DNA from 2 places in the Arthrobacter sp. KKT183 genome. Region 2 is predicted to be linked to the other one. Evidence: riboswitches for the same ligand, from Rfam matches in the RefSeq annotation. Region 2 holds a riboswitch; the other holds the start of a gene.
What was found. A riboswitch is a leader RNA that binds a small molecule or an ion and turns the genes downstream of it on or off. The one in region 2 is predicted to bind cyclic di-AMP.
Positions count from the first base shown of each region.

Region 1 (4,385 bases), 490 kb from region 2:
GTCTCGGTGTCACTATTGACGCCGAGACGCTTCGTCTTGCCCTGACACATCGGTCCTATGCGTATGAACAGGGCGGAATCCCTACCAACGAACGCCTCGAATTCCTCGGCGACTCCGTCCTCGGGCTTTCGGTCACGGACGCTCTCTACAGGGACAATCCTGATCTTTCAGAGGGTGAACTCGCCAAGAGGCGTTCGGCGGTGGTGAGTACCCGCGCCCTCGCGAAGATTGCCCGCGGCCTCGATCTCGGGCAGCACATCCTCCTGGGACAGGGAGAGAAGCTCACCAATGGCTGGGACAAATCCTCAATTCTTGCTGACACCATGGAAGCCATCATCGGCGCCACCTATCTCAGCAACGGCATGGAGACCGCACGGTGCCTCGTCATGCGCATCATCGGTCCGGTGCTCCGGGACGCCGCAGCCCTTGGCGCCGGAACGGACTGGAAGACCAGCATCCAGGAAATCGCCGCGGCACAGCGCATGGGGGTTATCGACTACAAGGTGACGGGTTTCGGGCCTGACCATGACCGCCGGTTCGAGGCCGTCCTGGTGATCGGCGGAGCGACCTACGGCTCAGGTTCCGGGCGCTCCAAGAAGGAGGCCGAGCAAGAGGCTGCCTCTGCCTCGTGGAAGCTCCTTCAGCCTGAGGTAAACCAACTGCCTCTCGCACACGCGGACGCACAGCTCCGCCACTCCACGTGATCTTTGCACCTCGTTATGCCTGAGCTTCCCGAGGTGGAGGTAGTGCGCAGGGGTCTCGCGCGCTGGGTTCGCGGGCGCCGCATCGAGGCGGTCGACGTCCTGGACCCCCGTTCAATCCGCCGCCATGCCCTCGGCATCGAGGATTTCATTGGAAACCTCATCGGAGCCCGCGTCAGCGATGCCGTGCGTCGGGGCAAGTTCCTCTGGCTGCCCCTTACCCTCACCGATGACGACGGCGGCTCCCGGCCTGCGCCGTCACCGGACCTGGCGTCCTCAAAGGAACTCCCGGACGGCAGGCCGCCAGTTGCGCTCATGGCTCATCTTGGAATGAGCGGCCAGTTGCTGGTCGAGGACCGCACCCAGCCGGACGAGAAGCACCTGAAGGTTCGCCTTCGGCTGTCTCCGGCTGCTGGGCCTCAGCCGGTGCCGGAGGAGCTTCGTTTCGTGGACCAGCGGATCTTCGGCGGGCTTTTTGTCACGAGCATGGTGGCAACAGCTGATGGTCTTCCCGGCGGACTGGGGGAGGACCTCGTTCCCCTGGTGCCGGTTGAAGCGACGCACATCGCACGTGACCCGCTGGACCCTGCATTCTCCTTCGAGGATTTCTACCGCAAGCTGCATTCCCGCCGCACGGGGCTCAAGCGCGCCTTGCTCGACCAGACGCTCGTCTCGGGAATCGGAAACATCTATGCCGACGAATCATTGTGGGCAGCGAAGCTGCACTACGCCCGCCCCACTGACACCCTTCGGCGTGCAGAAGCCTCGCGACTGGTCGAGTCGTGTAGGGACGTCATGATCCGGGCGCTCGAGGCAGGCGGCACCAGCTTCGATTCGCTTTACGTAAACGTGAACGGCGCGTCCGGATACTTTGAGCGCGCGCTGAACGCCTACGGGCGGGAGCGGGAGCCCTGTCGGCGATGCTTCGAGAATGGTTTGGATTCCCTGATCCGGCGCGACACCTTCATGAACCGGTCCTCATACACGTGCCCCAGGTGCCAGCCACGGCCGCGTAACGGACGCTGGTGAGCGGCTCCGACGTGACAAAAGTAAGTAAGCTGACTAGATTCGATATCTCAGTATCTCAGTACCCGACACGTCAGGAGTATCGCGATGAAGAACAAGTTGGTTTTTGCAGCAGGTATGGCAGCAGGCTACGTTCTGGGCGCCCGGGCCGGTCGTGCAAGCTATGAGCAGATCAAAGTGAAGGCCAACGAGCTCTGGAACAACCCGAAGGTCCAGGACAAGGTTTCCCAGGCATCGGAGACGGTAAAAACGAAGGCTCCGGAGGTTCAGGCGCAGGCAGAGCAGGCCCTGAAAAAGGCGCAGTCAGCCATGCACCGCAATGGCGATCAGGACGGCCCCAAAAGCGCGCAGGACGAGTACAAAATCTAATCCGGCGCGGCTGAACCGGCGTTTCTCGTGATTGAAATGTGACATCCAGTCCGAAAGAATGTAACGTTATGGACACGCCGGGCTCAAAAGCCCGGCTTCCTTCTGGTGGATTGCCTAATCCTGCCGCCGTCGGAAGGTCCGTTCGCTACACACTGCGGCAGGAGCGGGGGAACCAGATAGCGGGCTTCTTCAGAAGTCCTAGGGGTGAAGACTCACCGGTCCAAGACCGGTAGTCCGGCTGGCTCCCATCCGAATCCGACAGCTAACTCCGCCGGCATTGGGAGAGGCTATTTCCGTGTCCAAAAACCGTCATATCGCACGCCACCGTGCAACCCCGCCCAGCACCATGCAGGTCGTTTCCAAGGCAGTGAGCTCACACGCCGGCACCGTTGGCCGCCCAGCAGCCGTTGTTGTAGCAGCTTCCGGAATCATGTTCGGAGCGGCCCTGCCAGCAAGCGCGGGCACCACCACTTACACCCCAGCACCGTCAGTTGAGGCCAACGTCCAGGCTGCAGCCGCTCCTGTGGCCCCGGCAGCTCCGGTTGCTCCGGCTCCCGTGGCGCCGGCTCCGGCCGTCAATGCTCCTACCCACACTGTGCAGTCCGGGGACACTCTCGGCTCGATCGCAGCGAACTATGGCGTCAGCCTGGACGCCGTGTTCGCTGCTAACGGCCTCGGCTGGGATTCGATCATTTACCCGGGTCAGGTCATCAGCCTCTCCGGTAGCGCTGCTGCCGCTCCGGCTCCTGCCGCAGCTCCGGTACAGCAGATTCAGGTAGCAGCTCCGGCAGCCGCGCCTGCAGTGCAGGTACAGGCAGCTGCTGTTGCTCCGGCACCGGTCGAGACCAGCACCATCATCAGCCTTGCCTCCAGCAACATCCAGGTTGCAGACAACTCGGGCAGCGCCAGCGGCGCAGGCATCCTCGCGTCGGCTCGGGCCCAGCTCGCAGCCGGTGCTATCCAGGATTGCACCGTGCTCCTCGAAAAGGCCCTTGGTACGGGCGATCTCGGACCGGCACAGTTCGCTGGCTACGGTACCCCGGTTAGCACACCTGCACCGGGCGACATTGTCATCACGGGCGGACACGTAGCCGTCTACGCTGGCAACGGCCAGGTCATCAGCAGCGGAATGAATGGTGCAAACCTCACCATGCAGCACCCGCTGAGCGATCTGCCGGGCGCCTACTTCGTGCGCGTCTAATCTTCGCCTTAGTCTCTCGTCGCTGGGGAGGACCTGTAAAGGTCCTTCCCAGCGGCATTTAATGAACCAACGCGACAGGGAACAGGCTGACCAGGCTGAGGGTCCGATCGCAAACCGTCAGTTATCTGAACATCAGTGCCTGATGCGCGACGCTGAATCGCCATAGTGCGCGGCGAGGCGTGCAAAACCCTCGTCCAGGCTCACCTCCGGAGTCCAGCCAAGCAGGGACCTGGTGTGCCGCTGGTCGAACCAATGGGCCGTTGACAACTGCTCCGCGAGGAAGCGGGTCATGGGAGGCTCGCTGTCGGCCTTGGAAGCGCGCCAGATACTTTCGACGACGCTGCCGGCCGCTCTGCCTGCCCAGCCTGGGATCGATCTCCGGGGTTCCCGGACGCCGCCGGCGGAGCAAATGCGGGTGAGGAGCTCACCGATCGGGCGCGGTTCACCGTTCGTGATGACCAGCGGGGATCCGGAGATGTACTCCATCCGGTCAAGGGCGGCAGCGATGGCCGACGCCGCATTGTCCACGTAGGTTGTGTCAACGAGCGCGGTTCCACCGGCAAGCAGTGGCAGCCTGCCCGCGCGGGCCCGGCTGAGTACCCGCTCTACCAGCTGGGTGTCACCGGGTCCCCAGACAATATGGGGGCGCAGAACCGCGACCGGCATCTGGCCGTCGTTCGCCTCGAGAGCAAGGATCTCCGCCTGCGCCTTGGTGCGCGCATAGGATCCGCGGGCGAGCTCCGGCTGAGCCGGCCCGGCAACCGCGCCAACCAGCGACGCTCCGGTGTGGGCCACTGACGGCGAGGAAACGTGCACGAAGTGCTGAACGCCCGCGGACCGGGCCGCAGCCAGGAGCCCAGCTGTGCCGAGCACATTGGTGCGGTAGAAAGCATCCGGATTGCCGGTGACAGACACCTTTGCCGCGAGGTGAATGACGGCGTCGACCCCCGCGACAGCGTTCGCAAGGGCGGAACCGTCAGCGAGGTCACCTGCTAGGTCCTCCGCGCCCGGCACACCGGAGGGACGCCGCTGGAAGGTCCTGACATCGCGGCCGTTGCGCAGGAGCAGGGACGCCACCGCGCCGCCCA
Region 1 covers NZ_CM145770.1:2,065,979-2,070,363, reverse strand. Annotated here, with positions in the region: gene rnc (ribonuclease III) at 1-704, shown strand, start outside; gene mutM (bifunctional DNA-formamidopyrimidine glycosylase/DNA-(apurinic or apyrimidinic site) lyase) at 720-1,730, shown strand; gene ACZ2GY_RS09855 (hypothetical protein) at 1,815-2,096, shown strand; cyclic di-AMP (ydaO/yuaA leader) riboswitch at 2,208-2,387, shown strand; gene ACZ2GY_RS09850 (LysM peptidoglycan-binding domain-containing protein) at 2,392-3,297, shown strand; gene ACZ2GY_RS09845 (NAD-dependent epimerase/dehydratase family protein) at 3,430-4,385, opposite strand, start outside.
Region 1: another riboswitch for cyclic di-AMP. It lies ahead of ACZ2GY_RS09850 (LysM peptidoglycan-binding domain-containing protein); the one in region 2 lies ahead of ACZ2GY_RS07520 (NlpC/P60 family protein).

Region 2 (4,385 bases):
GAACCGTCCCGGGTGACTTCCAAGCGGCCTAGGAGCTTGACCACCAGACGCGGCGCTGGTGACGGGTGGGCGACCGAAGCTGATGTTCCTACAAAAACAGCACCTGAAATCGGCATGATCGAGACCTCAAACTCTGTGGAGAAGCTGACCAGCTCAAAGGTAGGATCAACCAGAACCGTAGGCACGAGTAGCAACTACCCGATTATTCCCGCGGTGAAGCCTGTCAAGGGTGCGCACTACTCACCCCACGTTCCAGTCCATACGAGTTAACCGTTCGGTTTTGGAGGGACAGCTACCGTTCTTCGGGCACCGGAACGTAACTGTCAGCAGTTTTCCACGGCCCAGGTTTCCACCTCGATTTTTGCATCGACAAAGCCGTTGAAGTCGAAAGCGGCTGGGTCAGCGACGCCTTGGGCCATGATTTCCCGCAGAGCCGTCAGCTGGCCTTGTATCTCGCTAGGCGCTTCGGCCTCTAGTGCCCTGACATTCTTAACGGCCGAATTTTCAGTGGGCGAGCTGTTCGGGTCGCCGGTTTCGGAGAGAGTCGGCGGAAAGAAGTTCAGCGCCTCCAGATGGGAGGGCAGCTCAGTGCAGATTTCCGGTACCTCGTTAGCGCGGGAGGTACTCGGTGCCGTGGCTTCCCCACTCACCTCCCGGGGCGCTGAACTGATCAGCGGGTCAGCTCCCGCCGTACAACCGGCCAGCAGGAGCGCGCTGAAAATAGCAGAGAGGATGCCGAACCGGCGGGTGCTGAACACTTTGAGCGTGTACACGGCGTATCGGCTCCTTCGGGGAAAGTGCTGACGGTATTTCGGGACAACGGCGCAGCGGCGTCAAAGGAGAAGCGCCCCTCTCGATACCCTCACGGGCACCGTAAGCGGCGCTTCCTGTCTCTGGGTTGAGGTGTGCGGCTGTGTTAGCCGTTGACCCGGACGAAGGAGGACCCGGCCAGATCTGACAGCGGATGCAGGATGGTGGCGTTCATGCCGTTCATCCCGCTGCTGATGACCTGCCCGTTGCCGACGTAGATGGCGACGTGCCCTGGCCGGATAACGAGGTCGCCGGGGGCAGGGGATCCGACGACCGTTCCATACTGGTAGAACTGCTCAGGGGCCAAGTCACCGACGGACTTACCGATCGAACGCAGCGCTACCTCAACGAGGATCGTGCAGTCCTGGGTAGCACCCATCTGCGCGTAAGCCGAAGCAACCAGCGCCGCACCGACACTGGTGGAAGAAGAATCTGCAGGAGCGGGAGCGGGAGCGGGAGCAGGAGCAGCAGCGGGAGCCGGAGCAGGAGCGGTTCCTGTCACCGCCCGGGCAGCAGCGTTCACCGGCGCAGCCGGGACGGGCTCCGGTGCAACGGTCACCGCCTGCACGGCTGGGATGGACTCAGCCATGGGACCGTTGACCTCGGTAGGGGCGTTGTTCTGGGCAGCCTGCGCTTCCACGACGGGCTGAGCTGGCGCGGGCGGCTCCTCAACGGTCGGGGCGGCCACAGGTGAAACGGCTTGCCGGTCGAAGGAGATATCGGCTCCGGCGGCGGCCGTCACTCCCGCCTGAACCGGCGTAACCGTCAATTCGGTACTTTTCAGTGCCCGTTCTTCGGCCATTCCCGTTGCGTGGGCCGGTAGCCCCGCTGTCAACACCAAACCGGACGCCGCGAGGATGACCGCTGTTTGACGGCCGGCCGATCCGGCGTTCAAAGAAACTGCTTGCGATAGAGCGGTCAGAGAATGTGCGTTGACCTGTGGGGCGCGGTGGCGGCCCTGAGCGCGTCGGTAGGACACAGTGAATTGCCTCTCCCAGTGCCTACGAGGTGAGCTGTCGGATTCGGATGGGAGTCACCCGGACGCCTGATCGGTCTCCCCGATCAGGTGCGTCTTAACCCCTAGGACCTTCCAGTAGCAAGATCCAAAAAAAAATGGTTCCCCCGCCTCTGCCAACGGTGATACGAACGGACTGTGCGCTCGGTGGCAGAGCTCGGCAAACCGTACACAGGTGCCAAACACAGGTCTAGGCACGCTGACGAGACTACCGTCAAATTTTCATGAATGTCACATTAAGGTCACGGCGCGCCCTGAAATCCCATCAGCGGCAGTGCCCCACCTCACGACTGAACATCAGCCCCACCATAGGAAATTTAGAGAGATGTGCCTGCCACACCAAGAACGCGAGGCAACACCGCTGTCACGGTGATCAACATGAGCAAGCCATGCCCAGGTGCCGGCTAAACCCATCCTAGGGCTCTGGCGTGAACTCCCTACGGGAAGCAACCGCTGCGCGGGTAGCGTTGACCTGCGCCTCCTGTTCGGCTTCTGCCTGCGCCTGGCGCTCGGCCCGATCGGCCCCGAAAATGGCGCGCATCGCGAAGTAGAAAATGGCGCCGACACCCGCCGATGGCAGTAGTACGGCAATATATTCCACGACCAAAGTCTAGTACGGGTTTGCAAAGAACCGGTTCGGATGGCTGAACCAGCTGGGATCACTGTGCCGGTTTGGTCGCTGGCTTTCGACCGCATCTGCCATCAAAGCGGCACAAGTCCCGCACACTGGATCTGACTGCGGGGCAGGGAACCCGTTGTGGTTCCCTGCCCCTCCCCCTACCGGGTTAGCGCTGGTAGGCGGTGTGCTGGTTTGTGACGCATTCGGGCAGGGTGCCGGTGTTCACCAGCTGGGTCAGCAGCCGGGAAAGCATGTGCTCCGGGTCGGTGTCCTGCGCCTTGGTCAGGTACTGGGCGGCGATGGAGGACCGGCCCTTGTACCAGCAGATCCAGCCGAGGAACGCGAACAACGGTGCGCGGGCTTCGGGCGGGGTGAACCGGAACAACTCGATGAGCAGCGCCTGGGTGGCGTCCACGCGCTCCCAGTCCGGTGTCCCGGTGTACCGGCCGATGACGACGGAGGCGAAGGTTTCCGGGTTCTCGTCGGTGCTGATGGTGTCGGCGATGATCCTGTCCCGTACCGCGGGGGTGTGCAGGGCCGCGATGAGTTGCAGGGCGGTGTCCTTGGTGGGTTCGGTGCCGAGGGTTTCCTGCCACAGTGCCCGGTTCTCGGTCATCACGGGGGCGGTCCAGTCAGCGGGATCCTCAATCACCCATCCGGTGATGGTGTCGGCGATCCGGTCAAGGTTCGCGCTATCCCCGGTAAATGCTGGGTCGACGACGGTTTCCCGTGTCGCGTTGGATCCCTCAAAGACCATGCGGGCACTCAGTGCGCTGTCGGCGATTTCCTCCAAGGACCGCGGGGAACAGCAGTCCGCGTCCTCACAGAAGTAGGTCACCCACTCGGTAGAGCTCACGAGCCAACTATCAGCCACTGGCATTCCTGCCGTGTCCAGCATCGCCTCAACGGCCGCCGCGTACTGACTGTAGGGCTTGGTCCCGTCTATGGTGGACCGATCGGTGTAGACGACGAGCAGCACACCGTCAGCGGCGACGTCGTTGGACAGGTAACCCAGAACTGCTTGGGCGAACAGTGCCGGTTCAATGTCCTGTGGGGCGTCGATGCGCAAAGTGGCGCCGAGCCGTTTGCCGTGCATGGTGAGCAGGACGAAGGATTCTTCCGGGGCGAAGCCGAGGGCGTGCGGGATGTAGGCCAGAATGTCGGCCGCGGACTGAACGGAAATAGGTGTGGTGTTCATGGTGTGCTCCTCTTCGCAGGTGGTGGGGTTCGGGCTTGTGGTGGTCCAGCAGTGGCCCTCTCCCCCGTCGTTGTTTTGCCTGCTGGCAAGCTCGCTTGCTTGTGCCCGACGGAGCCGGGTCAACCCCGCCAGGGGCAAGCGGACAGGTGAATGTGGGAGGAAATAAGCGACCCTGGGAGCGCCGGACACATTCACCTGGGCGTGCAGCAGCGCAGCTGTTGACCTGGTGGAGCGGGCACGCATAATCCGAAGGACAGCAGCAAAAAAGAAAGAGATCCCTTGCCGGTGGCGACGAAGGAGTTGCCGGCAGTTTGAGTCCGCAGCGGTAGCGGAGGCCCGTTTTCTGGTGCGAGCGGGCGAGTACCAGACCCCTTTTCGCCTGGGCCGGCTCCGTCCGGGCCGGGCAGCACCCCCACCCGCGAACGGGTGGAGGCACCGGGGGTGTCCGGTTCCTAGTTACTGGTTGTTAGTTGGTCCAGCCGGGGTAGGGCAGGCGGTCCCTGTTGGGCAGTTCGGCGGCGGCTTCGGGCAGGTTCTCGGGCCCGTGGGATTGGCCGGACTTCCAGGAGAAGAACACTTCTTCGGTTATTGCTTCGAAACATGCCGCCTGTGAGCGGAACCAGCAGGTGCGGGTGTCGCCTTCAACGTAGGTGCTGTAGCCGAACAGTTCCCCTGCCTCGTCGCGGTGCCGTGCCACGGCGAAGATGATGTAGGGCCATGCTCCGGCGTCCCAGCCCTCACTC
Region 2 covers NZ_CM145770.1:1,575,135-1,579,519, reverse strand. Annotated here, with positions in the region: gene ACZ2GY_RS07530 (AfsR/SARP family transcriptional regulator) at 1-185, opposite strand, end outside; gene ACZ2GY_RS07525 (hypothetical protein) at 324-773, opposite strand; gene ACZ2GY_RS07520 (NlpC/P60 family protein) at 917-1,705, opposite strand; cyclic di-AMP (ydaO/yuaA leader) riboswitch at 1,795-1,967, opposite strand; gene ACZ2GY_RS07515 (hypothetical protein) at 2,241-2,426, opposite strand; gene ACZ2GY_RS07510 (DUF4192 domain-containing protein) at 2,611-3,642, opposite strand; gene ACZ2GY_RS07505 (hypothetical protein) at 4,109-4,385, opposite strand, start outside.